DNA from 4 places in the Rhizobium sp. Leaf341 genome. Region 1 is predicted to be linked to each of the others. Evidence: predicted binding sites of a transcription regulator. Region 1 holds the regulator's gene; each other region holds the start of a gene.

Region 1 (7,830 bases):
GAGCCGTTCTCGACATTTGTCACGCGGGCATAGCTGGGCAGCGGGAACGTCGGGTGAGCGGCGGACAGGTGCGCCGTGTCGTAGACTTCGCCGTTCGCGGTCAGGCGTCCGTGGAAGGCAGATCCATACCAGGAGGAGATGCCGACCTTGTTGTAGCTGAAATCCTCTTTCGGCGTGTACCAGGTATCCTTGACCTTATAGGGCTTGCCGACCTGGTAGCGCCCACCGCCTTTCGGGATGTTCTTGCCGTCGGCGACGCGGGGGCTCGCCTTGACGCCATAGACCGACTCCGGAAAATACTCTTTGCTGCGCTTTTTCGGGGCATTGACCTGCCCTGTGGTCCCACAGGATGTCAGCACCAGACAAATGGCCGGAACGGCCACAAAGCCTGCGCTTTTCGCGAGAAGACGAGCATAATGTCTGAAAGTCATGTGTCCCATTGCCGCTGTCTGACGAACCGATACCCCTACCCCCGTAGGTGGACCGATCGTACCAAAAAGATACAGTCGTCAAAAATGACAGCAACATGGCGTAAATGCGAACGCCACAGCAGTGATGCGGACGGAATTGATGTTTATGGTTAATACTTGGTTAATTGGCGCAAGGGACGATATCAGCAGACATATTCAATGATCGTATAGGTAACGCCGACGATGCGACCGCCGGGATCGCGCACGAAGGAGGGAATATACTGTTCTTCCGGCGGCACGCAGACCTCGGCCCGCTGTTCATAGGCCTCGCCGTTCACAGGCGTCGCGAACGAGAGGCCCGCCAACGCGATTTCATCATAATCCTTTGCCCCCGGAGTGCCGAGTGCAGCAACGGCCGGCTGCGACAAAGCAACACCAAGAACGAGAGCCGAGATCGTCAAGACGTTCCGCATTGCTCATCTCCATCGTTACGATTGATCTACTCGCTGGAACCCGCCCGACTGATTTTTGTTCCATGGACCGCCACGAGCGCTCGCGCCGCGCGGTCCGCGCGCATGACATTGCCGAGACCCAGCGCGAAGCCGAGTTGACGATCCCGCCGTGAGCCGCTAATCCGGTGAAACCCTCGCATGCGCGCATCCGGAAGAGTGTCCGAGTGGTTTAAGGAACCGGTCTTGAAAACCGGCGTGCGGGAGACCGTACCGTGGGTTCGAATCCCACCTCTTCCGCCACAAGCCTATGTTATAGCTTATCAAAATTGGTTGACGAATTTCGCCGCCTTGGCTGGACCCGCTGCAACATTGTCAACATATCCTGCAAGAGTGCTGCAACTGCAGACGTGTTACAAAATATTCGGTTCACTGTTGTAGGTAAGAATTGGCGTTCGACCTATGCATTGAACGCTACGAGCCTGGAAAAGCCGGAGGTTTTGGGCTGGAACCCTACCGCGGCTTTTTGGAGATTGTTCAGTGATAGCGAACGCACGCCATGAAATTTTGATGGCAGCGGAAACGATCCCTCGGGTCTGGCAACGGCTTTATTCGGGTTCCAGACGCGCTATGCTGAGGCCCGCCGAAAGGCGTCGGAAGCGCAACCATTATACCCGACCGAGTGACGCCGGCGTTAGAGTGGTTCGCGGAGGGGTCGCGGTCATCTTCATCAAGCGTGGCGGGCAGCCCTGAGGGCGTCATGTTCACAGATCACCCGCGCGACGCATCCTCTTGGCAGACCTAGGCCTCCGAAATCTCCGAACCTCTTCGGGCGACCCAACGCTACGCGACAGGTGCGGCTTAGGACGGAGACCGTCGTCCTAATTTTTTCGGGGCCATTCCTGCATCGGTTTCGAAAGGCTTGACCGACAGACGGACGCAGTGGCGCCCCTTCCGCGATCCTGTGGCTGCTGGTCCCAAGAAAAGTTGGAAAAGCAGGCCCCTCCTCTTGCGCTTCGTCTGGGATGATTCTAAACGCTGGCCACGGCTCGTTGATCGACCCTAAGAGGCCTCGTGGCGGAGTGGTGACGCAGAGGACTGCAAATCCTTGCACCCCGGTTCAATTCCGGGCGAGGCCTCCATTCTCACCCGCTTCTCCCCTATCTGTCTGATCAAGCAACCTGTTTTCCACAGGCGCGGCAATCTTGAGGTTCAGCGGTTACCCTGGCGAGCTCCGGTTGGCTGATGTCGCTCTCCCGGTGAACGTCGTGTTGCGCAGTGGCGTAGCCCCAAGGCCGCACCTTGATCAACCTAGCCATTTGAAGCTTCATGATGACGGAGATACTTATCCCGAGCAACATCGTCCAGGGCGAGCACTGCATATGGCGGTGATGGGGAGTGGACGGATGTTTCGACTTCTGTCAGAAGGACCTCGGACGCGACTGCCGCTGGTTCTAGAGCGGGGTCGGGCGACAGATTGACGTCACGTCGCTGCCACGAGGTTACGGCGGCCGTCCAAATTTTCCAATGGTAACGACAGAGCCGTCGCCTCAGGCAGCTGCGGCCGCCGTGACGAGGGTGCGCCTCTCTCCCCTTTGCCGTTCAGTGCATCTTTCCCGCATCATCGCCTTGAAATCCCTAGGGATCACTCCGCGTAGGTTACACGCCGTTAAATCGGTGGCAGGCGTCAGATTCCCGTTGAACCCGCTTAAGCCATCGCTATTCTTCATTTAGCGTCCACGAACGGACGCCACAGAGATTCCTTGGGGGGATAAACACAATGTTGACACTGGCACGGCTGACAGGCGCGCTTGTTTTGGGCACGATTTTGATGTCCGGAACGGCACAAGCGGAAGATCTCGTCTTCTCGCTCAAAAACGGCACGCAATCCGTCCTCACGCGGTTCTACACGTCGCCCGTCGGCGTCAGCGAATGGGAAGGTGACGTATTCGGCGAGCAGGTTCTCAATCCGGGCGAGACCATCGAACTGACGATCGCAGATGGTCGCGATGTTTGCGATTATGACATGCGGTTCGAGTTCGAAGAGGGATCGAACCTCGCAACGACGGAAGACAAACAGAACCTCTGCGAGATGGGATCCTACACGATCCACGAGTGACCGAGGTCTGGTCGCGCCGCGCCATGCTTGCGCGGCCTTTCCGGCACTCCGGAGCAGCCTGGCGTCTCTGTTAGAGGGAGCTGGCTGCTCCGACGGTGGTCATCGGGACACTGTTGCCAAGGTCGTTGTTGGCATATTTGATCACGAGGATACTGAGGACGGATGCAAGCATCCCGACGAAAATCATTCTCATAGACATGATCCTTTGCGCAAAAGCGCGGAAAAAGTGGGGCCGCGAGGTCGGCCTTCTCAGTCGAAATCACCGATCCGACCGTGCTGTTCCAGAACGACGGATGGCTCGCACTCTCCGATCGCCACGCGTCCGCGCCTGGAGAGGGCAATCGTCCCGGCGTGCGTTTCCGCCAGCCGACCCGCCAACTGCCGTGCAGCGTCGGCACTTTCGGCCATGATCGGTTCGCGTGACTGAGAGACCTCGCCCTCGTTCACATCGAAGACCAGGACTTCAAAACTTTCCGTTGTTCCCGGCATCTCGGTCTCCGCAGCATTCGGACGGTTAACGCGGCCGCCTGCAACCGGTTCCACAGTCCCGTCACACGACTCAATCGATAGGAGAACGGCACTGTCGCTCGGCGACAGGCTTTGGCCACCACGTACCGAAACGCAACTGCTAGCCTGATCCCGTGGAACGTTCATACGACCAAGGACGCGAGACGAAACCGCACGCACAACATCACGCGCGCGCTTTCGCGACACGACGACCGGGAGCGAACCCATCGCACCAGCGGCCATCTTGCTCGGTCAGCGATACCGGTCGCCGATTTCTGTCCGACGTGGTGCGGTCAGGTGTGCGTGGATTTTACTGATAGCGGCGAATCAAGCCGACAAGCTTTCCTTGAACCTTGACACGGTCCGGTCCGAAAATGCGGGTCTCATAGGCGGGATTTGCTGCTTCCAGGGCCACGGACGCTCCTTTGCGTCGGAAGCGCTTCAAGGTCGCCTCTTCGTCATCGACCAGCGCAACGACGATCTCACCGGGGCTCGCGCTGTTGGCGTTCCGAATGATCACGGTGTCGCCATCGAGAATACCGGCATCCACCATGGAGTCCCCGCGGACCTCCAGGGCGTAATGTTCGCCGCTGCCCAGCATGAAGGCGGGTACGGCAATGTCATGCGTGTTGTTCTGAATGGCGGAGATCGGAACCCCCGCCGCGATGCGGCCCATGACAGGAACCGATACGCTGTTGTCGTTTCCCACCGCCAACGGCGGCGTCAGCGGTGTCTCCGAAGCGGGAGCCGGACGGCTTCCCTGGATGACGCTGGGCGTAAAGCCGCGCTTCGGCGGAGTGGACGCGAGATAGGCGTCCGGCAATTTGATCACCTCCAGCGCGCGCGCCCTGTTCGGCAGACGCCGGATGAAACCCCGCTCCTCGAGCGCCGTGATGAGACGATGGATGCCGGACTTGGATGCCAGCTCGAGGGCATCCTTCATCTCGTCGAACGACGGCGGGACACCCGATTCCTTCATGCGCTCATGAATGAAAATCAGCAATTCTTGTTGCTTGCGGGTCAGCATGATCAATCGACTCCAGAGTCACGAAACAAAGCAAGAACAGTGTTATATGTTCCTCATGTGTTCTGCAAGTCCCATTCCGCCTAACTCAACTGTCGTCGGCTCGCTTCCCGCTATTTCCATCAGCTTTTTTCTTGGTTTGGAGGCGCTTCTGGCACGATACGATCTCTCGATCGCGCAGAGGCCAAGCATCATACAGAAACGCCGTCGCGAAGACATTCGCAACGGCGAAAACTGTTCGATCGTGATAATCGGAAACGGAATCAGAACGGAATATCGTCGTCCAGATCCCGCGAGAAACCACCGCTAGATCCGCCGGCACCCCCGCCGGACCGGCCGCTGGAAGACGACGCCGGACGGTCGTAGTCGTCGCCATAGTTCGGGCCGCTGCTGCCGCCGTAATCGGCGCCACCGCGGCTTCCGCCGCCTCCACCGCCGCCGCCGCCGTCACGTCCGTCCAGCATGGTCAGCGTCGAATTGAAGCCCTGGAGCACCACTTCGGTGGAATAACGGTCGTTGCCGTCCTTGTCCTGCCACTTGCGTGTCTGCAACGCGCCTTCGAGGTAAAGCTTCGCGCCCTTCTTCACATACTGTTCGACGACTTTGCAGAGACCCTCGTTGAAGACGACAACCGTGTGCCATTCGGTCTTCTCGCGCCGCTCGCCGGAATTCCTGTCCCGCCAGCTTTCGGAGGTGGCGATGCGCAGGTTGGCAATCGGCTTGCCGTCCTGCGTCCGCCGGATTTCCGGGTCCGCACCGACATTTCCGATGAGGATCACCTTGTTTACGCTACCAGCCATCTCTTTGTCCTGTCTCCTGAACGCGGCTCGACCATCCGCAGTGTGCCGGAAGCCTACGCTTTTCGACGTGGCTTTTCGCCCCCGGCCGGCGGCAATCCACAGTTTGCAAATTTGTTCTTTATTTGTTCTAGGTGTTCGCTATGATCCTGTCAATCGAGCGACGCGCCAGACGGGTCGTGCGGGTTCGCAAGACGGACCGCGCGTTCCCTTCCGGCCGCCATCCGTCCGGCGGATTGCTTCAGCGTGGAATTTCGGTTTCGCGCGACGCCGGCTCGACATATGAAGTATCGATCTTAAGTAATGGCTTCGTCCCCACACAGAGCATCCTACCATGAGCGAATTCAAGACCATTTCGATCCGCGGTGCGCGGGAGCACAATCTCAAGGGGGTTGATCTAGACCTCCCGCGCAACAAGCTGATCGTGATGACCGGCCTTTCGGGGTCGGGAAAATCGTCGCTCGCATTCGATACCATCTATGCGGAGGGGCAGCGCCGCTATGTCGAGAGCCTCTCGGCCTACGCGCGCCAGTTCCTTGAAATGATGCAGAAGCCGGATGTGGATCTGATCGAGGGCCTCTCGCCGGCGATCTCGATCGAGCAGAAGACGACGTCCAAGAATCCGCGTTCCACCGTGGGGACGGTGACGGAAATCTACGACTACATGCGGCTGCTCTTCGCGCGCGTCGGCGTTCCCTATTCACCGGCGACCGGCCTGCCGATCGAAAGCCAGACGGTCAGCCAGATGGTCGACCGGATCCTGGCAATGGAGGAAGGTGCCCGCCTCTACATCCTCGCGCCGATGATCCGGGGCCGGAAGGGGGAGTACAAGAAAGAGCTCGCCGAGCTGATGAAGAAGGGCTTCCAGCGTGTGAAGGTCGACGGCCAGTTCTACGAAATTGCGGACGTGCCGGCGCTGGACAAGAAGTACAAGCACGATATCGACGTGGTCGTCGATCGCCTGGTCGTTCGCGGCGACATTGCCGCACGGCTCGCCGACAGTCTCGAGACGTCGCTGCGGCTGGCGGATGGATTGGCCATCGCCGAGTTCGCCGACAAGCCCCTGCCCGAGAAGGAGACGTCGGCCGGCGGCTCGGCCAACAAGTCGCTGAACGAGACGCACGAACGGGTGCTCTTTTCCGAGAAGTTTGCCTGCCCTGTGTCGGGTTTCACGATCTCGGAGATCGAGCCGCGCCTGTTCTCCTTCAACAATCCGTTCGGCGCCTGCCCCACCTGCGACGGCCTTGGCAGCCAGCAGAAGATCGACGAAGCCCTGATCGTGCCGGAGCATGACCGCACGCTGAAAAACGGCGCCATCGCGCCGTGGGCGAAATCGTCCTCTCCTTATTACAATCAGACGCTGGAGGCCCTCGGCAAGACGTTCGGCTTCAAGCTGAGCAATACCTGGGCCGACCTTTCGGACGCTGCCAAGACGGCGATCCTGCGGGGAACGGACGAGAAGATCGTGTTCCAATATGCCGACGGCGCGCGGTCCTACAACACCACCAAGACCTTCGAAGGCATCGTGCCGAATCTTGAACGGCGCTGGAAGGAAACCGAATCGGCTTGGGCGCGCGAGGAGATCGAACGCTACATGTCGGCGGCCCCCTGCCCGGCCTGCAAGGGTTTCCGTCTGAAGCCCGAGGCCCTGGCCGTCAAGATCGACCGGTTGCATATCGGCGAGGTGACCAACATGTCGATCCGCGTCGCGCGCGACTGGTTCGAGGATCTTCCCGCGCGGCTGACCGAGAAGCAGAACGAGATTGCCGTCCGGATTCTCAAGGAGATCCGCGATCGTCTGCGCTTCCTGAACGATGTCGGGCTGGATTACCTCAGCCTCTCGCGAAATTCGGGCACGCTTTCGGGCGGCGAAAGCCAGCGTATCCGGCTCGCCTCGCAGATCGGATCGGGCCTGACAGGCGTTCTCTATGTCCTCGATGAGCCATCGATCGGCCTCCACCAGCGCGACAATGCGCGGCTGCTCGATACGTTGCGGCATCTGCGCGACATCGGCAATACCGTCATCGTCGTCGAGCACGACGAGGATGCCATCCTGACCGCCGACTATGTGGTCGATATCGGTCCGGCCGCCGGCATCCATGGCGGTCAGGTCGTCGCTTCCGGCACGCCGCAGGAGATCATCGATCATCCCACGTCTCTGACGGGGAAGTATCTGTCGGGCGATCTCTCGGTTTCCGTGCCTGCCGAGCGGCGGAAGCCGAAGAAAAAGAAGGAACTGACCGTCGTCGGCGCGCGGGGCAACAATCTGAAGAACGTCACCGCGTCGATTCCGCTGGGCGTCTTCACCGCGGTAACGGGTGTTTCCGGGGGCGGCAAATCCACCTTCCTCATCGAGACGCTCTACAAGTCGGCTGCGCGACGCGTGATGGGCGCGCGTGAAATTCCGGCCGACCATGATCGCATCGACGGGTTCGAACATATCGACAAGGTCATCGATATCGACCAGTCACCGATCGGCCGGACACCGCGCTCGAACCCGGCGACCTATACCGGCGCCTTCACA
Region 2 (7,830 bases), 120 kb from region 1:
GCCCTTCTTCTCGGATGCGCTGAACGCCCGCTTCCAGGCCGACCGCGATCGCACGCCCGACGGCGAGGTCGGCGCGATCGACTTCGATCCGGTGATTTCCGGCAATGACGGCCGCGCGCGACATGTGACGCTCAGCCCGCCGATCGTCATCGATGACCGGGCCGAGCTGGAGGTGAGCTTCGAAAATGGGGAACGGGTGACGCTCTACTACACGCTGGTCCGGGAGCATGGCGGCTGGAAGGTCGACGATATCGCCAACCAGCAGGGCGACGTGCCCTGGAGCCTGACCGGGCTGTTGGACGACGCCAACAGGTGAGGCGGCGCCGAAGGCGAGCCGGAGCAGATAGCGAGCAAGAATCCAGGCGAGACGGAAAGCAGGCGAGACGGCAAGCACGCGAGACGGGGACGGTGCACCCGTCTCGCTGGTGCCTTGCCTTACATCATGGCGACGGCGATTTCTGCGGCGAGGCGCGCATTGTTTTCCACCAGGGCGATATTGGTTTCCAGGCTCCGGCCGTCGGTCAGCTCGAAGATGCTCTGCAGCAGATAGGGCGTGACGGCCTTTCCGATGATCTTGTCGCGATCGGCATTGTCGAGCGCGCGGGCGATATAGATCTCCATCTCGTCGCGCGGGATTTCGCTTGCCTCGGGCACAGGATTGGCAATGAGCATGCCGCCATCGATGCCAAGGCGATCGCGCATCCGCTGGAAATTGGCGATTGCCGCCGGGCTGTTCAGCATCAGAGGGCTCTTCAGGCCCGAGTCGCGCGACCAGAAGGCCGGGAAGATCTCGCTGTCATAGGTGACCACGGGCACGCCGCGGGTCTCGAGCACCTCGAGCGTCTTGGGGACGTCGAGGATGGCTTTCGCGCCGGCGCAGACCACGATGACGCCGGTACGGGCAAGCTCTTCGAGGTCGGCCGAGATGTCGAAGGTCTCCTCCGCCTTGCGATGCACGCCGCCGATGCCGCCGGTGGCAAAGACGCGGATGCCCGCGCGCGCCGCGGCGATCATGGTGGCGGCAACCGTCGTCGCCCCGGTGCGGCGCTCGGCGATCGCGAAGGCAAGATCGGCGCGCGAGACCTTCATCGCTCCGCGCGTCTGGGCCAGCGCCTCGAGCCGCTCGGCATCAAGGCCGATGTTCAGCGTGCCGTCGATCACGGCGATGGTTGCGGGAACGGCGCCCTGATCGCGAATGATCCCCTCGACGCTCCGGGCCATGTCGAGATTGCCGGGATAGGGCATGCCATGGGTGATGATGGTCGATTCCAGCGCCACGATGGCCGAGCCGCGCGCCTTTGCGGCGGCAACCTCGGCGGAGTAGGCGATCGGGAGATCATGCGAGATGGGGCGGGTCATGGGGCATCCTTTTCGGCACTGCTGTGATGGGCCTGTGAAGACAGGATTTCGGCGGGAGACACAAGGCGCAATTCCTGCGCCAGCCGTTCGGGTGAGAGATCCTCGGCGACGGCGAGTGGCGAGCGCACGGTGACCGCGGCGGCGGCAACGCCCGCCTGCAGGCAGGAGCCGAGATCCGCACCCCCAAGGAATGCGGCCAGGAAGCCGGCTGCCAATGCGTCTCCAGCGCCGGTGACGTCCGCAAGCGCATCGATATCGGGTGGCCGCACGGTGGCGACCAAATCGCCGCGAAAGGCGACGGCGGCGCGGCCGCCACGCGTGACGACGCCGGCGGCAATGCCCGCCTTGCGCAGGATCGCCGGCCAACCCTCCGCCGTCACGCTCTTCTCGCCGCCGATCGTCGTCGCCTCGGCCTCGTTGAGAAACAGGGTGTCGAGATGGGCGAAGGCCGCGGCAAGCTTGCCGACCTTTGCCGGGGAGATGGCGATGGCCGCCGTGGCCGCGCCGGCCTGCTTGGCCATCCGCAAGGCGTGATGCAGCGTATCCGACGGCAGGTTTGCATCGACCAGCACGAGGTCGGCGGCGTCCACGAGATCGCGCAGCGCCCGTTGCCGAAGCCTGCGCGGCGAAAACAGGGCGTAGAGATCCATGTCGGCAAGTGCGACGATCAGGTTCCCGTCGGCCTCGAGGATCGCGGTGTAGCTCGGCGTGCGACGGTCGAGAAAGGTGAACGACCGATCGACGACGCCCGCCGCCTCCGCTGCGCGCGAGACCGTCTCCCCCTGCGCATCGCCGCCGCGCGGCGCGACCATGCTGACAGCGCAGCCGAGGCGCGCAAGGCCACGGGCCGCATTGAAGCCGCCGCCGCCCGCTTCTTCGAACCAGTGTCCGGGATTGCTGGCGCCAAGCGTCGTCGCACCGGCGATGCGGCCCCGGCGATCGATATGCGCACCGCCGAAAACGACCACGTTCTTCATCGCGTTTCTCCCCGTTTCCCGCTGTCCATAAACCGATTCGCGGGGTGGCGGCGTGCGAAACAGGGATTTGCATCAAGGACATGGGAGATGTGGAACGTCCAGCGAACAAACATCGAATTCGATTGCTGCGTCAATGCGTTGAAGGCCTCTTGCGAAATGAGAACAAAAAGAGTACATACAGACCAGCGGCGGGTTCATTGCCTCGATTGACCCGATAACCTAAAGGTGGATGAAATGGCTCAGAACTCTTTGCGGCTCGTAGAGGACAAATCGGTGGACAAAAGCAAGGCGCTGGAAGCAGCACTCTCCCAGATCGAACGGTCGTTCGGCAAGGGATCGATCATGAAGCTCGGTGGAAAAGACAGCATTGTCGAGATCGAGACCGTTTCGACGGGGTCTCTCGGCCTGGATATCGCACTCGGCATCGGCGGGCTCCCCAAGGGCCGCATCATCGAGATCTACGGGCCGGAAAGCTCGGGCAAGACGACGATGGCGTTGCAGACCATTGCGGAAGCGCAGAAGAACGGCGGCGTCTGCGCCTTCGTGGATGCGGAGCACGCGCTGGATCCGGTCTATGCCCGCAAGCTCGGCGTCGATCTCGAAAATCTTCTGATCTCGCAGCCGGATACCGGCGAACAGGCGCTCGAGATCACGGACACGCTCGTTCGGTCCGGCGCGATCGACGTGCTCGTGATCGATTCGGTTGCGGCCCTGACGCCGCGGGCGGAAATCGAGGGCGAGATGGGCGACAGCCTTCCCGGCCTGCAGGCCCGCCTGATGAGCCAGGCGCTGCGCAAGCTGACGGCGTCGATCTCCAAGTCGAAGTGCATGGTGATCTTCATCAACCAGATCCGCATGAAGATCGGAGTCATGTTCGGTTCGCCCGAAACGACGACGGGCGGCAATGCGCTGAAGTTCTATGCCTCGGTCCGTCTCGACATTCGCCGCATCGGCGCGGTCAAGGAGCGGGACGAAGTGATCGGCAACCAGACCAAGGTCAAGGTCGTCAAGAACAAGATGGCACCGCCCTTCAAGCAGGTCGAATTCGACATCATGTATGGCGAAGGCGTCTCCAAGACCGGCGAACTGGTCGACCTCGGCGTCAAGGCGGGCATCGTCGAGAAGTCGGGCGCCTGGTTCTCCTATAACAGCCAGCGCCTCGGGCAGGGCCGCGAGAACGCCAAGTCCTATCTTCGCGACAATCCGGAAACGGCCCGCGAGATCGAACAGTCGCTGCGCCAGAATGCCGGCCTGATCGCCGAGAAGTTCCTGGAGGACGGTGGTCCGGAGCCGGACAGCGACGGCGACGACGCCGCGCTCGGCTAGGACAACATCGGGGGAGGCACCGTTCGATCGGTCGGCCTCGCCCGGGGTTCCGGCATCTAGGACGGCGGTCACGGCCTCGCGCTCTCGCCTTTTTTGTTCGTCGTCATCGTGCGGCGTCATCCTCGGCCGCTCCTGCCTGGAGCGGCCGTTTTGCCGTCTGCATGCTCCGTTTTGCCGTCTGCACGCTGGTTTCCTTCTGGAGAGGCGGTCTTGCAGGGGGGCGTCGTTCAAAAATGCGGGTGATTGTTTGCGGGATCGGGAGGTTGCGGGTCGTACAGCCGGACATGCGGCTGGACAGGCATTTGCGCGAGCGATAAAAGCCTCGGGTTCGCGCGAGCGCCCTGTTTCGATGGACGGCGCCTTTGCGAGTACGATCAACCATCGAGATTGCCCGGAGCCGCTCGTCAGCAGCCGCCAGGGTGCGCAGGGACGAAGGACCAGACATGAGCGGCGTAAACGAGATCCGGTCGACTTTCCTCGACTATTTCAAGACGAACGGCCACACCGTCGTGCCGTCGAGCCCGCTGGTTCCGCGCAATGATCCGACGCTGATGTTCACCAATGCCGGGATGGTGCAGTTCAAGAACGTCTTCACGGGCCTGGAACAGCGCCCCTACTCGACGGCAACCACCGCGCAGAAATGCGTGCGGGCCGGGGGCAAGCACAACGATCTCGACAATGTCGGCTACACCGCGCGCCACCACACCTTCTTCGAAATGCTCGGAAACTTCTCGTTTGGCGACTATTTCAAGGAACGCGCGATCGAGCTGGCCTGGAACCTGATCACCGGCGAATTCGGCATCGACGCCAAGCGGCTGCTGGTCACGGTCTACCACACCGACGACGAGGCCTTCGGTCTCTGGAAGAAGATCGCCGGCCTGTCGGAAGACCGCATCATCCGCATTCCGACCAGCGACAATTTCTGGGCGATGGGCGATACCGGTCCCTGCGGTCCCTGCTCGGAAATCTTCTACGATCATGGCGACCACATCTGGGGCGGTCCTCCCGGCTCGCCGGACGAGGATGGCGATCGCTTCATCGAGATCTGGAACCTCGTCTTCATGCAGTACGAGCAGGTCACCAAGGAGCAGCGTCTCGACCTGCCACGCCCGTCGATCGATACCGGCATGGGCCTCGAGCGCGTCGCGGCCCTGTTGCAGGGCAAGCATGACAATTACGACATCGATCTCTTCCGCGCGCTGATCTCGGCCTCCGAGGAAGCGACGGGCGTCAAGGCTGAGGGCGACCGGCGTGCCAGCCACCGCGTGATCGCCGATCACCTGCGGTCGGCAGCCTTCCTGATTGCCGATGGCGTGCTGCCGTCGAACGAGGGCCGCGGCTATGTTCTGCGCCGCATCATGCGCCGCGCGATGCGCCATGCCGAACTGCTGGGTGCCCGCGAGCCGCTGATGTGGAAGCTGCTGCCGGCCCTGGTCGGCGAGATGGGCCGAGCCTATCCCGAACTGGTCCGGGCAGAGCCGCTGATCTCGGAAACGCTGAAGCTCGAGGAAACGCGGTTCCGCAAGACGCTCGATCGCGGGCTCGGTCTGCTTGCGGATGCGACGGCCACGCTCGACAAGGGCGACACGCTCGACGGCGAGACGGCGTTCAAGCTTTATGACACCTACGGCTTTCCGCTCGACCTGACGCAGGACGCGCTGCGCGGCCGCGGCATCGGCGTCGACCTCACCGGCTTCACCGACGCCATGCAGCGGCAGAAGGCCGAGGCCCGCGCCAGCTGGTCGGGGTCCGGCGACACGGCGACGGAGACCATCTGGTACGAGCTCAAGGATCGCTTCGGCGCAACGGAGTTCCTCGGCTACGATACGGAGACGGCCGAAGGCGTGGTGCAGGCGCTGGTGCGCGGCGGAGCGCTCGTGGAGGCGGCATCCGTCGGGGAGAGCGTCCAGATCGTCGTCAACCAGACGCCGTTCTACGGCGAGTCCGGCGGCCAGATGGGCGATACTGGCGTCATCGCATCCGATGGTGCACGCCTCGTCGTGACCGACACGCAGAAGCGCGGCGAGGGCGTCTACGTCCATACCGCGACGGTCGAAGAGGGCAGCATCAAGGCCGGCGATGCGGTGGCGCTCACCGTCGATCACGCGCGCCGCGGCCGGCTGCGCGCCAACCATTCGGCCACGCACCTGCTGCACGAGGCATTGCGCGAGGTTCTCGGCACCCATGTGGCGCAGAAGGGGTCGCTCGTCGCGCCCGAGCGCCTGCGGTTCGACGTCTCGCATCCGAAGCCGATGAGCGCCGAAGAGCTGAAGATTGTCGAGAACATGGCCAACGAGATCATCGTCCAGAACACGCCGGTGACGACCCGCCTGATGAGCGTCGACGATGCGATCGCCGAAGGCGCGATGGCGCTGTTCGGCGAAAAATACGGCGACGAGGTTCGCGTCGTGTCCATGGGGCAGGGCGTGCGGGGCACGAAGGCCGGCCGTCCCTATTCGGTCGAACTTTGCGGCGGCACGCATGTCGGTGCAACCGGCGAGATCGGGCTCGTGCGGATTCTCGGTGAAAGCGCCGTCGGTTCGGGGGTTCGCCGCATCGAGGCGCTGACGGGCATCTCGGCGCTCACCTATCTCGCCGAACAGGACGAACGCGTGAAGACGCTGGCGTCTGCCCTCAAGGTTCAGCCCGGCGACCTCATCGGTCGCGTGGAAAGCCTGATGGACGAGCGGCGCAAGCTCGAGCGGGAACTGGGCGATGCGCGGCGCAAGCTCGCGCTTGGCGGTGGCGGCGCCTCCGGCTCTGCCGATGCCGCGCGCGACATCGGCGGCATCAAGTTCCTGGGCAAGGTCGTCACCGGCGTCGATCCCAAGGACCTGAAGGGGCTTGCCGACGACGGCAAGCAGAGCCTCGGCTCCGGCATCGTCGCCTTCATCGGCGTGGCCGACGACGGCAAGGCCAGTGCGGTCATCGGCGTGACGGCGGACCTCGTCACGTCCCACAGCGCCGTGGATCTCGTCCGCATCGCCTCTGCCGCGCTCGGCGGCAAGGGGGGCGGCGGCCGCCCCGACATGGCCCAGGCCGGCGGCCCGGACGGCACCCGTGCCGCGGAAGCCATCGAGGCGGTCGCACGGAGCATCGCCGAGATCGCGGCTGCGGCCTGATCGAAGGGCGGGATCTTGACCATATCGGCCGCCGTCACCGGCGGTCGTTGTCGTCTGCGCAGGTATCGCGCGTGGACGTCATCAGCGAGGATGGGACGGGGCACTGCCGGGCTGAGCGCCGCGTCTCCTCGAAAATCTCAGGGTGATCCGTGGGCACCGGCGCATGCCGTGGTGATTGGCGCATCGCGTTGGCGGACGATTCTGCGCGTTGTCGGTACCTGGTCCGGAGAACCGCCTTGCGCGCCTCGGCCGCCCCGCCCTTATCGCCTTGATTGACGACGGTCTGAAGCGCGTTGAACCGGAAGACGGCCGTGCGTGCCCCATCCTGCGGGGACCAGTTATGATGCCGTATGATGCGTGAAGGCGGTTTCGCCGATTGTCCATCGGAACGTTCTGCGTCAGACCCCCGAGGCGGTGCGGAGGCTGCGTAGCAGACGCGTGGTACCATCGTGTTGGCTGGAGATATCCGCCAGGACATGCGGTCACCCAATTCCCGAGCTTCCCGGACCAAGCGCCTTCGGGCCCTCGCTCGACCTCAATCTTCATGAAGCCACTGAGGTTTTCGACGAAATCACGCGGAGTGCTCCGATGACGTCCGTCTTCCCCGTGAAGTGCAGAGAGAAGGATCCCTTGAAGACCCCTGCACCGAGGCCATGTTCTCAATGGGCGGTTCTCGTCCGCTTTTCGAAAGACAAGCCGTCGGTTGTCGTCATCAACGGACGGCAGGGCTCTTCGAATGGGGCGCGTTCGGGCCGTGCTTTTAATGCGCGTCGCGTGGAAAAAGGAGTCACGCAATGCGCTTAAGTCCTTGTTTTGATGCACGTCGTTTCCCGAAACCGCTGCACACCTTTGGGCGACATGCATGGGGATCTCGACTGTCAAGATTCGCGATGCGCCTCACATGCTCGGCTGGCGGCGCTCGGGTTCCGCTGCGTGCAGATATCCGGCAAAAACATCCCGCATGGCGGTTGCTTCGATGTCCGGAACGAGCCGCCCAACCTCGCCGCGGTGATAGCCGCCATGCGTGATGACGTGGGCCAGCATCT
Region 3 (7,830 bases), on a different contig from region 1:
GGAATAGGCCGACGCGGAGAAAGCGTGATGCGTGCTGGGACGCAAGTCCCTGGAGGGGCGCCGAATCGATCGACCTGCGCCTCCAGTTCGCGTTCCCCTTCTCTGCTTCAAGCTTTGCATCAAAGGATTTGCAGCAGGTTTCGTGACACGGCAGGGGACCTCCGCTTGCCGGCACACCCTGAGCTTTCTGACGGTCGCCGCGCCGATCTCAACGTTGAAATCAGGCGTCGCATGCCATGTTGAAGGTGCCAAGGAACATTCCGGCGAGACGAAACGAATCGAAAGCATGAGGTGGGCGACCAGAAAGGCGGTTCTTGCCCGGCCTTGGAACCGGCCGAGCAAGGACAGCAGACCGCGACGCGGCCGAGGCAGGTTACGCGGCTCGTGTCAGGTCCCCGTGGGGATCCAGCACGTATTTGACCGCCGCCCCTTGGTCGAAACTCTCGTAGCCCTGCGCGGCATCATCAAGCGAAATGATCTTGGCGTTGACGATGTCGGCGATCGGTAACCGGTCGTGAAGGATGGCTTGCATGAGCTGACGATTGTATTTCAGCACAGGCGTCTGACCGGTATGGAAGGACTGGGCCTTGGCCCAGCCGAGGCCCAGCCGAAGGGACAGGCTTCCCTTTTTGGCGGCGTCATCGACGGCACCGGGATCCTCGGTGACGTAGAGGCCGGGAATGCCGATGGAGCCTGCCGCGCGGGTGATCTCCATCATCTGGTTCAAGACGATCGCCGGCTGCTCTCCGCCGGAATGGCCGCGGGCCTCGAAACCCACCGCATCGATCGCGCTATCGACCTCATCGGTCCCAATGACCTGGGCGATCATGTCCCCGAGACGGTCGCTCTTTGAAAGATCAATCGGCTCGAAGCCAACCTTGGCGGCATGAGCAAGGCGATCCTTGTTGAAATCGCCGATCATCACCACTGCCGCACCAAGAATGCGCGCTGACGCGGCCGCTGCCAGACCAACCGGACCCGCGCCTGCGACATAGACCGTGGAGCCGACACCGACCCCTGCCTTCACCGCCCCGTGGAAACCGGTCGGTAGGATGTCGGACAGCATGGTAAGATCGCGGATCTTCGAAAGCGCTCTGTCGCGATCCGGGAACTTGAGCAAATTGAAATCGGCGTAGGGGACGGTGACATAGCGGGCCTGGCCGCCTATCCAGCCGCCCATGTCAACATACCCATAGGCCCCGCCGGCGCGGGATGGATTCACGGTCAGGCAGACTCCGGTATCCTGCGACTTGCAGCAGCGGCAACGGCCGCAGGCGACGTTGAAGGGAACGGAGACGATATCGCCGATTTCCAGCATCTCGACATCGATGCCCTTCTCGACGACCTCGCCCGTGATCTCGTGCCCCAGCACCAGACCGGGCAGAGCTGTTGTGCGACCACGCACCATATGCTGGTCGGACCCACAGATATTGGTGGAAATGACCTTCAGGATGACGCCATGCTCGATCCGACGACCGTCCGGTGCCTCGAGCTTGGGGTCATCGATATCTCTCACTTCGACCTTGCCCGGCCGCAGATACACTACACCTCTGTTCCTGCTCATTCCCATTCCTCCTCTGGGTTTTTACGACGTCAAAAACGGTCGCCTGCCGCTGGTCGAATACGGCCATCCTGCCGTGTTCCGGATCTTTTCCTCCTCGAAAAGATCACACGCGGCAGACTATCACCTTTGACCTCGCCAGCAGAACATCAAAGTCGTCTCGCGACTGCTGCAACAACGACACGGGGAAACGATTTGGCGACGGGAATCGATCTGCAACGTGCATGACCCACGTCTCTTCACCGAAGAAATCCGCCCTGCTCCCTGGAGCCAGCACGTCGACCCGCGGCCAGCTGCATGGGCTGATCCCCCCTGCCGTGAACATCCGCTGCGCTGCATACGGGGATGCGTATCGCTCAGAGCCTTGCCACATGCCCTACGCAGGGAGCAAGCACGCAACGTCAACCTCTCTCCCGGTCACATTCGCAGACATGGTGGCAGTCGGGTCGCTAATGCAGGGACGCGCCCGCAGCATGGCCCTGGCCACATGGGCATGCCGTGCAGACCAAGAGACATCAGCAGATCACTGGAAGGGCTGGAGGCCTAAGGCTCCGATGGCGGAGAGGGTGGGGTTTTAACCCGCGATGCCCTTGCATGCGTGCCGCATTTCGCACCGGCCGACGGCTGATCAAAGAGCAAGTTGTTTTATCTTGACGCGTTTAAGCTCCTCCTTGAGTAATTGGTGCCGACGCTGTAATTCTTGCTGTATTCGCGTTCCAGTCTAGTGCCGTGAGGTCGCCGCCGCTAAAAACGAATTCACAATATTCGAAGCGATATGTCGATGTGAGACACAGATTGGCTTCCAGATATATCGGACCTTGAACATGCGTTTTTTCGAGAAGATGTTTACGCGCAGCGCTGCCGAGCCTGTGTTGGTGAAGGGGAAGGATTATCAAGCATTCACCACCGATTTCGATCAAATCGCGAGAAGCGATGACCTCGATCGCGTGCTCGGCTCTCCTAACCCAAAAGATGCCGCAATTCTCGACCGCGCCTGGCAGACCTACGAGCTTTCGGTCACGTCTCTACGCACTGAATGGACGCTCGCCGCCATACGGACCGGGTCCGATCTTGCTGCGCAAATCCCAAGGCCAAAACGTGAGGACATCATCGTCTCGCTTCTCGTCGATCACTCCGGATCAATGCGCGGACAATCAATTCTGATGGCAGCTGTCGCTGTGGATATCGCTCAAGACTTTCTTCGAAATCTAGGGTGCAAGGTAGAGGTGCTGGGATACACGACTGTCAGTTGGAAAGGCGGGAAATCGCGCAAGCGTTGGCAAAAGCTGGGATCGCCAAGGCGACCTGGCCGCCTCTGTGACGTTCTTCATATCATTTATCGCTCAGCGGATGATCTGCGCGTTTCCTCCCTCGGCCATAGACTCAAAAACATGCTACGCCCAGATCTTCTTAAAGAGAATATCGATGGCGAAGCCCTCCAATGGGCAAGCGAACGTTTGCTTCACGCATCAGAGCCCCATAAATTTCTGCTCGTTCTATCAGACGGAGTTCCGATGGATGACTCGACGCTCGCGGCGAATGGCCCCGATCTTTTACCGGGGCATCTTCGAAATGTTGTGGCTGAGCTTGAATGCGATGAGCGTGTAACGGTTATGGCAATTAGCCTTGGTCACCGGGCGGCAGATGTCTACACGACCAATCGGCGCATCGACACGCCCGCAGATTTGGCTCTCGAAATGGTCGATATGCTGGCGGAAACCATGAAAAAGAGGCTCGTGCCGACCTGATGCGGACAGCGAAGCCTCGAAATGCGATTGGCCGACCGTCGTATCGGCAGATCTGTCGAGAGGGCGGCAACCCGCCCTCTCAGTTGGTTAGCGGCGCTTTTTGCGCCACGGCGCATCCTTCTGCCAATCGCCGGCCATGATGCTGCCGTAGGGGATTACTTCGTCGACGACTTCGGCAAGGCCGTAATGTTCGATCTGCGACCGGACATTGGCGGCATTCTTGTAGGCGCTCGGCAGTTCCGAAATATCGGGAATGCCGGAGAAGAAGCGCGCGTCGAGGCCCGACGTCTCCCTCTCCATGACAGCCGCGATGTTATTCGGGCTGAGACCACGGCTATCGGCGCCGAATTCCGCGCCGAGGCGGCGTATATGCGCCGTCCGCGAGAAATTACGCCCCGCGCCATGTGGGGAGAAGCCAAGGCCGTGGGCAGCGTTCGAGCCGCGCACGATCAGGATCGGTTCCGCCATGTTGAGTGGGATGATCGTCAAATCGGTCGCGTCTTCGGCCCAGTTGTCGAAAGCCGGCGTCGCACCCTTGCCATGGTAAAAAAGACCGTCGGATTTGCGGAAGACGAAGTTGTGCTCGTTCCAGAAACGGTCGCTTACCTTCGCCGACAGCTTTTCCGCCGTCATGTCATGGATGGCGTAGTGGTTTTCCTTCGTCCATTGACGGATCGTCTGCAGCGCCGACCAATACATTTCTCCCTCCTCGCTCTCGGCAGGAATCCAGGCATTCTCCCGGTGCGTTTCGGGTGACAGCTGCTCGCGGAACTTGTTGGCGATCTTCATGCCCCGGTCATAGAGCCGTGCGCCAGGAGCGCGCGATCCGTGATGGGTGACGAGCGCAGTAGCGCCGGTCGACTTCATCTGCCCGACATAGGCAAAATGGTTGCCGTCGCCCTGCGTGGCGAAGTGATCGATGCCGATGTTCAGGATCTCCTTCAAAAGCGGATTTTCCTGGAACGCCGACAAGGTCGCGTCAGAAGGCTTGATCTGGGCGCCGCGTGGACGGCTGCCCGGGCCGAAATGAGTGACAGCGTGCACCGCGTCGAGCAACGCCTTCGGCTCCACATCAGGGAAGATCGAGATCGCCATCGAGCAGCAGATATCGGCCGAATGCATGCCGGGGTGGATCGCTTCCGACGCCACCACGCCGCCGACCGGGATCGTGCCGACCGGCCCGGAAGGGCAGGCATCAGGCATGATCGCGGCCGTGCGAACGACCGGCGTGCGGGAAAGCTCGCGCATCGTCGCACTCACCTTCTCGATATTACCCTGTTCGAACGCATCTTCGGCGCGGATGTTCATATGGATCAACACATCATTCGGCGTCTTGAGCGGCAGGGTCGGCCCCGGCTGATAACCGCCGGCAACCGTCAGCGCATCGGCCGTCGAGCCGCCCTCGCTCAGCACCCGGTTGGCCGCTTCCAGCGCATCGCGAAACCACTTGCCCTGGCTCATGCCGGCATCGATCAAATCCTGTCCGCTCATTACCTCTGTCATTGTCTTTTCTGCGTTTGCAGTCCTTCTGGTTCAGTTTCGTTTCGTCACAGCACCCGGACGACGAGCGTTGGCCGGAGAATAACTCACCGCTCGCATTCCATCACCGATGGCGCTAAGTGGCCCCTGTAGCCACCGACGGCATTCGCCCAGGGTCTTCTTCGTGGTCCCGGCGACGAGTTTTGGCAGGACGGTTGTGCTGAGCTACGCATTGCCTTGTGCAACCGGGATGATTCGAACATCCGACCTTCCCGCCGCAAAGCGACGGGCTGCTCTTTCCGTGTAGTCCTGCCTGGCATTCGCCGGGCATTCCGTTCATTCAAGCCTCGGCAACAAGGGTGGCGGGACAGTATTTGAGCTACGCGCTCCCTTCGGGAACCCGGGATGATTGAACATCCGACACACTGATCGGTAAACCGATCGGCTGCTCTACCTGTAGTCCTGCCGGCATTTGCCGGGTAGTTCTCGCAGCGGCGACGAGGGTGGACGAAACCGGATGGCCCCGCTCATGCCAGAGAGCGTATGCCCAGGAGGAGTCGAACCTGCCAGACCATCCAACGTTGGTGGCTGTAGTTCCGCCCGGCATTCGCCGCTGCAATTCCCGTCAGAATGACAATTACCCGGACACTTCCCGCCGGTCCTCCACGATGGGAGGCGACGACGGAGCAGGCTTCGAACCCACAACTCCATTCGCGGAGCACCAGTATCGTTTCCGGCTTTTCGCCTTGTTGATCATGGCAACCAATTTCACGGAAACATCCGCTTTGCATTCGCCATGTCATCCGTTCGCGACGACGAGGATTTTGGAAACATTCCTGCTCTACCGGCTGAGCTACGGGTCCATAGTATGGCGGACCCGGCGGGATTCGAACCCGCGACATGGAAGTGTGAACTGTAGTTTCCAAGGCATTCGTCACGTCCCCGCGTCGTTCACGGCGGCGCGGGGGGCATTGCTTTTGGCGTCAGAGTTCAATCGCCTCGATGGTCTCCACCCAGCCGTCTGCTCCGTTCGAGTTTGCCGCAAACGCCGTGATCACCCCATAGACGGCATCCGAGAAGCCGCCGATGTTAAGCACGTCGTCCCGCGTCGGCGCCTGTGTGGTGGCATGGGGTTGGATATCGAGGCAGACCAACTTTGCAGCCGGATTGACCCGCTTGATCCTTGCCCATTCCAACATCACAGCCGTCGGCTGGCCGTTCTTGCCCGCATGCACCCAAGACTCGTTGTCCGAGATGAACACAACCATATCGACCTTGGCCTTCTCGTTTGCGAGCTTCCTCAGCGGCGCCGAGCAGTTTGTTCCGCCGCCGCCGACCGCCGCCAGCTTGGCGGCATTGGTCATCACCGAATCCCGCCGGTTGAGCTTGACGTTCACCACGTCATTTTCGAACGGCAGCACCCGCGCCTTCTGGTTGCGTTGCAGGAATGCCGCGGTCATCAGGCCGGCGACATCGATGCAGCGAACCGCTGATGTCGCCCCCTTACGAAAACCGGTCACCGGCGAGCCCATTGAACCGGAAACGTCCGGGCAGAGCACCACATTGCCGGCAAGCGACGGCACGTTGGCAATTGCCACATCCATCGCGTCCCGCAACGCATCGCGCACGACATCCGGAACCTGGCCATCGACCATCTTCCACGCCATCATCAGCTGATAGGGGAAGACTTTGGCCCTGCGGACCTCGTCCGGATCGGCCAACCGCTCGGCCAGCACCTCGGGAAACCCTTCAACTTCGAACACGCCGTTGCGTGCGAAGGTGTTGAGGTTCTGCCGCACCATCTGCCAGTTACCCTTCCGGGCGATTTCGACCCAATGTTCCCGCGTCAGCGGCAGCGAGGTCAGCATCTGGAACGGCACGTCCGGCACCGGGCTTGTCTGGTCGCGCCGGAAGGCCTCCAGCGCCTTGACGAGCTCCGGCAGCGCCCCATAGTTGTGCGGCTTGCCGATCGCCCAGGCGTAGAGAGCCCTGCGTTCTTCCGAGGCCGGCTTCGGATGCACCATACGGATCACATCGGCAAGCGAAGGGTCGTTACCGACCATCGCGCGCAGGATCTGTTCGGTGCTTGCCCGTTCCAGCCATGCCTGCACCAGCTTCTTCGGCCGCGTGCCCAGCGACTTGCGTCCAGTAGCACCCGACCGCATCACCTGGACGAAGCCGCGCAGCATCTTGCCGCTCTTGACGACGCGCGGAAACGCACGGGCAAACGCCTCGCTCTGGAGACCGGTCAGCATAGCCAGAAGCGTCACCGGCATGTCCTTCATGTGGCCTCTTTCGGCGGCATGGATAGCCACCTTGGCCAGGAACTCCGGCTCGACCTGCAGGGCAAGCGCCTTGACCACCTCCAACTGATCGACGCCATCCGCATAAAAGGTTCCGTTGAACGTGCCCGTCACAGCATATTGCGCCAGGGCTTCGCGCGGCGTCAGCTTGTAAGCCGGCGCAGCTTCTTGGTTTTTCGTGTCCGTGCCCGGAAGCAGTTTTCCGAGGTAGGTTTTGAAGATCGCCTTGTTGACCACGACAGCACCTCTTGGTTGGTTCATGCCAGATACAATTCAAGACATGTGCCAGTTAGAAAAAATCAGCCGCGATTGAGCAGAGAGTAATCTATCTATCTGTTATTTAAAAATAAAAACTATCGCTCCGCAAGAACTTCTAGAAATTGCCAAAAGCCAGCGCACCTACTATCGTATCTAAAATTATTGTATTCTATAAAATTGGATAAGTCATGAAACGGCGTGTTGCCATCAGCATATTGGGAACTACCCTGGACATGGGTAAATGGGACAATCGCTGGAGCCGCTGGCGACCCAATGTCGGGCTCTGCCAGCAATCCGGCCTGTTCATCGATCGGTTGGAACTCATCCACGACAACCACGCGAGCGCACTCGCCAACCGGATCATCGCTGACATCACGACGGTATCGCCGGCAACGGAGGTGCGCACTAACGTCATCAACTTCCGGGATCCGTGGGATTTTTCCGAGGTCTACACAAGCTTTCGCGATTTTGCCCGCAGCTA
Region 4 (7,830 bases), on a different contig from region 1:
GCCAGGACGAGCGCCCCGGCAGTGCGGAGAAACCCGCGCCGGGACAGCACTCACTCGTCCTCCTGGAACAGGCGGAACTGCGAGGCCTCGAGATCCTTCGGCGGCACGAGACCGAGATGTTTCCAGGCATTGACCGTGAGCACCCGCCCGCGCGGCGTGCGCTGGATGAAGCCCTGCTGGATCATGTAGGGCTCGATGATATCCTCGATCGCATCGCGCGGCTCCGACAGGCCCGCCGCGATCGTCTCGATGCCGACGGGGCCGCCGCCGAAATTGAGCGCGATCATGTGGAGATACCGCTTGTCGAGCTGGTCGAGGCCCATATTGTCGACCAGCAGCCGCGTCAGGGCTTCGTCGGCGATCTGCCGCGTCACGGCCTCGGCCCGCGCGACCTGGGCGAAATCCCGCACCCGGCGCAGGAGCCGTCCGGCAATGCGCGGCGTTCCCCGCGCCCGCCGGGCAATCTCGCGCGCGCCCTCGTCGGTGATGGCGAGCCCCATCAGCCGGGCCCCGCGCCGCACGATCAGTTCCAGTTCCTCGACGGTGTAGAAGCTGAGACGCACGGGAATGCCGAACCGGTCGCGCAGCGGCGTCGTCAGCAGCCCGAGCCGGGTGGTGGCGGCAACGAGCGTGAATTTCGAGAGGTCGATCTTGACCGACCGGGCGGCCGGCCCCTCCCCGATGATGAGATCGAGCTGAAAATCCTCCATGGCCGGATAGAGAATTTCCTCCACGGCCGGATTGAGACGGTGGATTTCGTCGATGAAGAGCACGTCGCGTTCTTCGAGATTGGTCAGGAGCGCCGCGAGATCGCCGGCCTTGGCGATGACCGGGCCCGAGGTCGAGCGGAAATTGACGCCGAGCTCCTTCGCCATGATCTGCGCGAGCGTCGTCTTGCCGAGACCGGGCGGACCGACGAACAGCACGTGATCCAGCGCCTCGCCGCGGTGCTTGGCCGCCTCGATGAAGACCTTCAGATTGGCGCGCGCCTCCGCCTGGCCGGTAAATTCGTCCAGTGACTGCGGCCGAAGCGCGGTGTCGAGATCCTCGCCGCGCTTTTCGGGAGAGATCAGGCGGTCATCGTCGTCCGTCATGCAAGGAGTTCCATTCCCGGGGTGAGGCGCGCAGCCTTCCGGTCAAACGTACCGATTTTCTGGCAGCCGGCCCGCAGGCCCGACCGCGCGACGAGAGAATCAGCCGGAACCCTAGACGGGACGTCCGGCTGGAGAAACACGATATCGAGGTCCCCGGCATGCGCGCCGACGATCTCCGCCGAGGACTGCCGGAGCAGACGCATCGGCATGATCTGCGATGGCGGAATATTGCGTTCCCCGCGTCAGATCGAGCCGGCCGCGACGGTCTTTCGGGATCGGACGCTGGCCTTCGGATGTTGGGATCGTCAGAGCGCCCATCTGTAGCAGCCTTTCCTCGTTGCTGTGCCAATCTTACCGGGAAACCGGGGCCCGAACAATCACTGCGACAGTTCGCGCAGTCCGAGACGGATGAGCTTGGCGCTATCGCCGCCCTCGCCGCCATTGCGCAAGGCGGCGGCGATCGCATTGGCCGCCTGGTCGCGGGAGTAGCCGAGATTGGTGAGAGCCGAGACGGCGTCGGCCACCGGCGCAGGCACGGCGCCTTCGCCGAGTTCCTGCTTGAAGCCGATGCCGGCCGCGGCCTCGCCCGCAAAGGCGGGCGCCTTGTTCTTCAGCTCGGTCACGATGCGCACCGCGACCTTCGGGCCGACGCCGGGCGCGCGCGAGATCGAGGTCTTGTCCTGCAACGCGATGGCATTGGCAAGTTCGCCAGGCGTGAGAACGGAGAGCACGGCGAGCGCCACCTTGGCGCCGACGCCCTGGACGCTCTGCAGCAGCCGGAACCATTCGCGCTCGAGCGCCGACAGGAATCCGAACAGGCGCAGCTGGTCTTCCCGCACATAGGTTTCGATGAAGAGCACGGCAGCCTCGCCGGCCGAGCCGAGCTTGCCGAGCGTGCGCGCCGAACAATAGGCGACATAGCCGACGCCATGGACGTCGATCACCACATGGTCGTCGGCGATCTCGTCAATCGTGCCTTTCAACTTGCCAATCATCCGCGTCGGTCCCAAAGAAAAAGAAAGAAGCTGGCCGGCGATCCATCACGCCGGATGGTTCACGCCGTGGCGGCCGCGATGCGATGGGCGAGGCTGCCGGCGAAACTCTGCCGATTGTGCGCATGGCAGATGGCGATGGCCAGCGCATCGGCGGCATCATTGCCCTTGAAGGTCGCTTTCGGCATCAAAACCTTGATCATCATATGGATCTGCTGCTTTTCGCCGTGCCCGACGCCGATCACCGATTTCTTGACGGCATTCGGCGCGTATTCCGCCACCTTCAGGCCGGCGCGGGCGGGAACCAGCATGGCAATGCCGCGCGCCTGTCCGAGCTTCAGCGTCGCGACAGCATCCTTGTTGACGAAGGTCTGCTCCACGGCGGCTTCGTCCGGCTTGTGGAGATGCAGAATGTCGGCCAGGCCGTCATGCAGCTGGCAGAGACGCGAGGCCAGATCCGCATCGCCGTCCGACAGGATCGTGCCCGACGCCACGAAGCGCAAGGTGTTGCCGAGCGTGTCGATCACGCCCCATCCCATGCGCCGGAGCCCGGGATCGATACCGATGATGCGAATCGTGGATTGCATGAAAATATCCTAGTCTTTGCCCCCGGACGCTGCCAGCAAAATGTGAACAAAACAAAAACATCCGGAAGGCTTGAATATGCCATGCCCTTTAACTCGCGAAGAAGGGCGCTTACATGACAAGGACATTCATCAATTGAAGGCCGCTTGCCATGGTCCCCTTTTCCATTCTCGACCTGTCGCCCATCACGCAGGGCAGCACTGTTTCGCAGGCGCTCGACAACTCGCGGCGCCTCGCGCAGGAGGCGGAGCGCGCCGGCTATGAGCGCTTCTGGCTGGCGGAACACCATGGCATGAGCGGCATCGCCAGCGCCGCAACGGCCATCGTGATTTCGCACGTGGCCGCGGGAACGAAAACGATCCGCGTCGGCTCGGGCGGAATCATGCTCCCCAACCATTCGCCCCTCGTCATCGCCGAACAGTTCGGCACGCTTGCGGCTCTCTACCCGGGCCGGATCGATCTCGGTCTCGGTCGCGCGCCGGGCACGGATATGCGCACGGCGGCCGCGCTCCGGCGTCACATGGAGGGCAGCGCCAATGCCTTCCCGAACGACGTCGTGGAACTGCAAGGCCTGCTCGGCACCCCGCAAGAGGGACATGTGATCGCCACGCCCGGTTCTGGCACGAACGTGCCGATCTGGCTTCTCGGGTCCAGCCATTACAGCGCCCAGCTGGCCGGCATGCTCGGCCTGCCCTTCGCCTTCGCGTCGCATTTTGCGCCCGACATGCTGTTTTCGGCGCTTGAGATCTACCGCGAGCGCTTCGAACCCTCGGCGATCCTCGACAAGCCCTACGCCATGGTCGGCATCATGGGCGTGGCGGCGGATACCGATGCGGAGGCGCGCCACCTCTTTACCTCGATGCAGCAATCCTTCGTGGCGCTCCGGCGCAATGCGCGCGGGCAGTTCCCGCCGCCGGTCGACAGCATGGACGGTCTGTGGAACGCCTCGGAAAAGGCTTTCGTCGATCATGCGATGAGCTATGCGATCGTCGGCGGACCCGAGACGGTGCGCCGCAAGACGCAGACGTTCCTCGCCGACACGCGCGCCGACGAGCTGATCATCTCCATGCCGATCTTCGACATGGACGCGAGGCTGACGTCGGTGCGCCGCTTCGCCGAGGCGCGTCAGGAGCTTGCGGCCGCAGCCTGACGTGGCTCAGCCGCGCAGGCTGGCGGCCATGCGGCGAAGCTCGCCCGTGGCCGCGCCCGGTGCGCCGGCGTCCAGCCCCTGCCCGACCACCACCCGGCCCCGTCCGAGCGATTTCGCCGTGTAGAGCGCGTCGTCCGCTGCGCGAAACGCAGCATCGCAGGTGGTCGCCCTGTCCGTGACATGGCAGAGCCCGAACGAGGCGGCAATCTCGATCCGATGCCCCGGCGGATAGGCGCCCGACAGGTAGAACGGCGCCGACAGCGCCTCGCCGAGCTTCCAGCAGGCCGCTTCGGCATCTGCAAGGGTGACGGCCGGCATCAGGATGGCAAATTCGTCGCCGCCGAGGCGGAAGAGCCTGTCCTCCGTTCGCGCATCGGCGCGAAGCCGTGACGCAACCGCGCGCAGGAGGTCGTCGCCGACCGCGTGGCCATAGGTGTCGTTCACACCCTTGAACCCATCGAGATCGAGGCAGGCGACGACAAGCGCCCCCATGGCCGCTTCCTCGTCGTAGACGCTGTCCAGCAAAGCCCGGTTGGCAAGGCCGGTGAGAACGTCATGCGTCGCGGCGTGCGCCATCTGGCGCTCGCGGGCGACCAGCATCTGGGCGGTCGTCTGCGCGATGCGCAAGAGCAGGACGCCCCCCGCCATCAGCACGAAGAAGATCGTCAGGATCAGCGGCATCGCCTGGTAGAGCATGTCGCGCGCCGGCGTCGGCGGACGCCAGGAAAGGACCTGAAACTTGCCGTTCGGACTGACGGCGATCTCTGTGCGGGCCCGCTCGGGCGCAACGTCTGTCAAAGGACTGACGCGGGCGTCATCGAGCAGAAACCGCGTTCCGAAAAAATCCTTCAGGCTGCCGCCGATCGGCATGGCCGTGATCAGCACCGGCGCGCGATCCCCCTTCAGCCGCGCCGTGCCGAAATCCGGCTGGAACAGGCTGGCCGACAGCAGCACGGCCTCCTGTCCGATAACCTCGATCCGACTGGCGGCGATGGGCTTGGGAATGCCCGGACTTTTGGGTGCCGTCTCGCGGCGGCGCACATCGGCAACGAGCATCTTCGCATCCGCGACGATCCGGTCGGCGCCACGGGAAAAGAAAGGCCGGGTGGCGACCGTCTCTTCCGTCCGGGAATAGAGGATGCTGTCGTCCGGATTGAGAACGGCGGTAAAGCGGGTGCGCGACGTTCCGATCAGGGACGCGCCGATGTTGCGGTCCGCCCAGTCGAAGTCGAACGTGGTGTCGAGCTTGGCGATCGCCTCGTCCCAGATGGTCCAGGAGGTCAGCGTGAATTCGATATCGGCGATCCACAGAGCGAGGTTGCGCTTGACCAGCGTCTCCTGCTGGATCCGCGCCTCGCCATCGATCCGGGCCGCGCCGAAATAGGGTACGGTCGCCATGGCGGCGATGAAAAGGGCGACGCCGCCAATGGCGGGTCCCACGAGTTTCAGGTGAACGAAGCGCAATCCCGGCCCGCTTTCCAATCCAGCATTCAGGTTGGACCCGCACGCAATCCCGCGCGCCGGACGCCCGTGAAGCGTCCGCCGATCCATCGACCGATGCGAAAGAGGCCTCGATCTCGACGAGGCGTCGGCAGCAGCAGACAGGCCGCATGCTGATCGACAGGCGTTACGATAAGGTTAGCGCAGACGCAGCAATACACCGAAAAGCATAGGATAGAGCCGTGATCTGCAACCTGTAATCAGGCCGACAGCTTGGCCATCACCTCGTCGGACACTTCGAAATTGGCGTAGACGTTCTGAACGTCGTCGTCGTCTTCCAGCGTGTCGATCAGCTTCATCAGGGATTCCGCCCGCTCCTCGTCGACCGGAACGCTGTTCTGCGCCTTCCAGATCGCCTTGACGGTCTCGGCTTCGCCGAGCGTCGCCTCGAGCGCCTTGGACACCTCGCCGATATCCTCGAAGCCGCAGATGATCGTGTGGCCATCCTCGTCGCTGGTGACATCCTCGGCACCGGCCTCGATGGCCGCTTCCATGACGGCGTCCGCGGTGCCGACATCCGGCTTGTAGGTGATTTCGCCGACACGGTCGAAGGAGAAGGAGACCGAGCCGGTTTCGCCCAGCGCCCCGCCGGCCTTGGTAAAGGTCGAGCGGACGTTGGAAGCGGTGCGGTTGCGGTTGTCGGTCAGGGCCTCGACGATCACGGCAACGCCGCCCGGGCCGTAGCCTTCGTAGCGGATTTCGTCATAGTTCTCGCTGTCGGCGCCGGACGCCTTCTTGATGGCGCGCTCGATATTGTCGCGCGGCATCGACTGCGCCTTGGCGTTCTGGATAGCGAGGCGCAGGCGGGCATTCATCGAGGGATCGGGAAGGCCGGCCTTGGCCGCGACGGTGATTTCGCGGGCAAGCTTGGAAAACATCTTGGATCGCACGGCGTCCTGGCGGCCCTTGCGATGCATGATGTTCTTGAACTGTGAATGGCCGGCCATGGCGCCCTCTTGGATAAACTCTGCCGATGATGGGATCGGGCCGCCTTATAATTTCATCCGGCCGGTTCGTCCAGCCTGTTGTCCGGCGCAATGTCGCCGGTCTCCTCACAACCCCTGGAGAAGCAGGATCAGCGGTTTTTTCGGCAAGGTTGCGAGAGACACGGTGACCGTGGCGCTGCCCGCCGTCGCCCGGTCGAAACCGGGGCCGAAGAGGCCGAGGAAGCTTTCGACCGGCGGCCCGCGCCGATGCATCGGAAGGATCAGCGCCGAGCGCAGCCGGCTGACGACACGCACCATGCTCTCCGCCCCCATGGTCAGCCCGCCATCCACCGGCACCATCACGACGTCGAGCCGGCCGATCTCGGCATAATCCGTCTCGGAGAGTTCGTGGTGGAGATGGCCGAGATGACCGATGCAGAGGCCCGCGACCTCGAAGATGAAGATCGAGTTGCCGTCCGGCTCCATGGCGCCGCCATAGCCGGCACGGATATCGGTCGGCACGTTGCGGATATAGGCGTCGCCGACGACGAGGTCGTGATCGGCCGCACGGCCGTTGTCGCCCCAGCCGTGCAGCACATGGGCGATCTCGGGTCCCGGCGTCAGCGTGTAGTGGGTGGAATGCGCCTTGTTCATCGTCGCCACCTGGGGTGGCCGCGCCGGGCGGTGAAACCCGGAATAATCGGTCGCGATCGTCACGCCCTCCGGCGTTTCCAAGAGAAAGGTGGAGTGCCCTAGAAAGGTGATGGCGACATTTGGATCGCGCGCGGCCGCCGGCTGCAGGTCGGGGACAAAGCCGCCGGCGCTCGCCAGCTGGACAAACCCGGCGTCCGGCAGGGTCTGCGCGATGGCCTGGCACTGGCTGACCGCCGGCCGTTGCTGGGCGAAAGCGGGGGTCTGCGGACAGGCAGCGAACATGACCGCGAGCACACACGAGGCAAGAACGGCAGATCGCAGCATGAGAAACCCCTGACCCTGTTTCAGCCCGGTTCGGCGACAGGGTCAGGATATGCGCCGGAGGCGCGCGGTAAAGAGGCGGCGCGTCACAATCACGTCATTGCCGGGAGGCGGATCTCGTCGACGATCCTCGGTGCGTATCACCTGCTCCAGAGGAACGACGGCAAACCACCCTCACGCCCAGAATGCCGGCACGGTCTCCGAAAGGCGCGGGCCGATGCGCAAGGGGGCGATGGCTTCGGCGAGGCCGGTGCGGTCGGAGATCTCGACGCCGACGCCGCACAGGGTCGCAGGACCGGACGCCGCCTCGAAGCGACCCTTGGGCATCTTGGAGATGAAGCGGTTGAGCGGCTCCTCCTTTTCCATGCCAAGGGAGGAGTCGTAGTCGCCGCACATCCCGGCATCCGACAGATAGGCGGTTCCGCCATTGAGGATCTGATGGTCGGCGGTGGGAACGTGCGTGTGGGTGCCGACGACGAAGCTGGCACGGCCATCGACGAAATGGCCGAAACACTGCTTCTCGCTGGTCGCCTCGGCATGGAAGTCGAAGACGATCGCATCCGCCTGCTCCTTCAGCGGGCAGGCAGCCAAGATGGCCTCGGCCGACT

What was found. The regulator LexA, encoded in region 1, represses DNA repair genes until DNA is damaged. The targets are predictions, from matches to a motif close to TGTTCNNNNTGTGTTCNG.
Region 2: recA (recombinase RecA) is a predicted target of LexA. The motif match lies at 2,495-2,512, and genes of this name have one in related genera.
Region 3: ASG03_RS00940 (cobaltochelatase CobT-related protein) is a predicted target of LexA. The motif match lies at 2,274-2,291, and genes of this name have one in related genera.
Region 4: ruvC (crossover junction endodeoxyribonuclease RuvC) is a predicted target of LexA. The motif match lies at 2,716-2,733, and genes of this name have one in related genera.

Annotation. Positions count from the first base shown of each region.
Region 1 covers NZ_LMPE01000015.1:8,290-16,119, forward strand. Annotated here, with positions in the region: gene ASG03_RS14975 (septal ring lytic transglycosylase RlpA family protein) at 1-431, opposite strand, end outside; gene ASG03_RS14980 (hypothetical protein) at 614-883, opposite strand; tRNA gene ASG03_RS14985 (tRNA-Ser) at 1,073-1,162, shown strand; tRNA gene ASG03_RS14990 (tRNA-Cys) at 1,928-2,001, shown strand; gene ASG03_RS15000 (hypothetical protein) at 2,691-2,978, shown strand; gene ASG03_RS15005 (hypothetical protein) at 3,228-3,467, opposite strand; gene lexA (transcriptional repressor LexA) at 3,796-4,512, opposite strand; gene ASG03_RS15015 (single-stranded DNA-binding protein) at 4,773-5,309, opposite strand; gene uvrA (excinuclease ABC subunit UvrA) at 5,641-7,830, shown strand, end outside.
Region 2 covers NZ_LMPE01000015.1:126,842-134,671, reverse strand. Annotated here, with positions in the region: gene ASG03_RS15535 (DUF3828 domain-containing protein) at 1-316, shown strand, start outside; gene ASG03_RS15530 (pseudouridine-5'-phosphate glycosidase) at 436-1,359, opposite strand; gene ASG03_RS15525 (carbohydrate kinase family protein) at 1,356-2,336, opposite strand; gene recA (recombinase RecA) at 2,571-3,662, shown strand; gene alaS (alanine--tRNA ligase) at 4,106-6,784, shown strand; gene ASG03_RS15510 (DinB family protein) at 7,682-7,830, opposite strand, start outside.
Region 3 covers NZ_LMPE01000002.1:209,793-217,622, forward strand. Annotated here, with positions in the region: gene ispG (flavodoxin-dependent (E)-4-hydroxy-3-methylbut-2-enyl-diphosphate synthase) at 1-7, shown strand, start outside; gene fdhA (formaldehyde dehydrogenase, glutathione-independent) at 374-1,564, opposite strand; gene ASG03_RS00940 (cobaltochelatase CobT-related protein) at 2,386-3,309, shown strand; gene ASG03_RS00945 (RtcB family protein) at 3,397-4,800, opposite strand; gene ASG03_RS00950 (RNA-binding protein) at 5,772-7,328, opposite strand; gene rtcR (RNA repair transcriptional activator RtcR) at 7,538-7,830, shown strand, end outside.
Region 4 covers NZ_LMPE01000005.1:223,703-231,532, forward strand. Annotated here, with positions in the region: gene ASG03_RS08285 (metallophosphoesterase) at 1-50, opposite strand, end outside; gene ruvB (Holliday junction branch migration DNA helicase RuvB) at 51-1,094, opposite strand; gene ruvA (Holliday junction branch migration protein RuvA) at 1,472-2,089, opposite strand; gene ruvC (crossover junction endodeoxyribonuclease RuvC) at 2,149-2,673, opposite strand; gene ASG03_RS08310 (LLM class flavin-dependent oxidoreductase) at 2,823-3,821, shown strand; gene ASG03_RS08315 (sensor domain-containing diguanylate cyclase) at 3,828-5,285, opposite strand; gene ASG03_RS08320 (YebC/PmpR family DNA-binding transcriptional regulator) at 5,522-6,268, opposite strand; gene ASG03_RS08325 (MBL fold metallo-hydrolase) at 6,374-7,225, opposite strand; gene ASG03_RS08330 (TIGR00282 family metallophosphoesterase) at 7,397-7,830, opposite strand, start outside.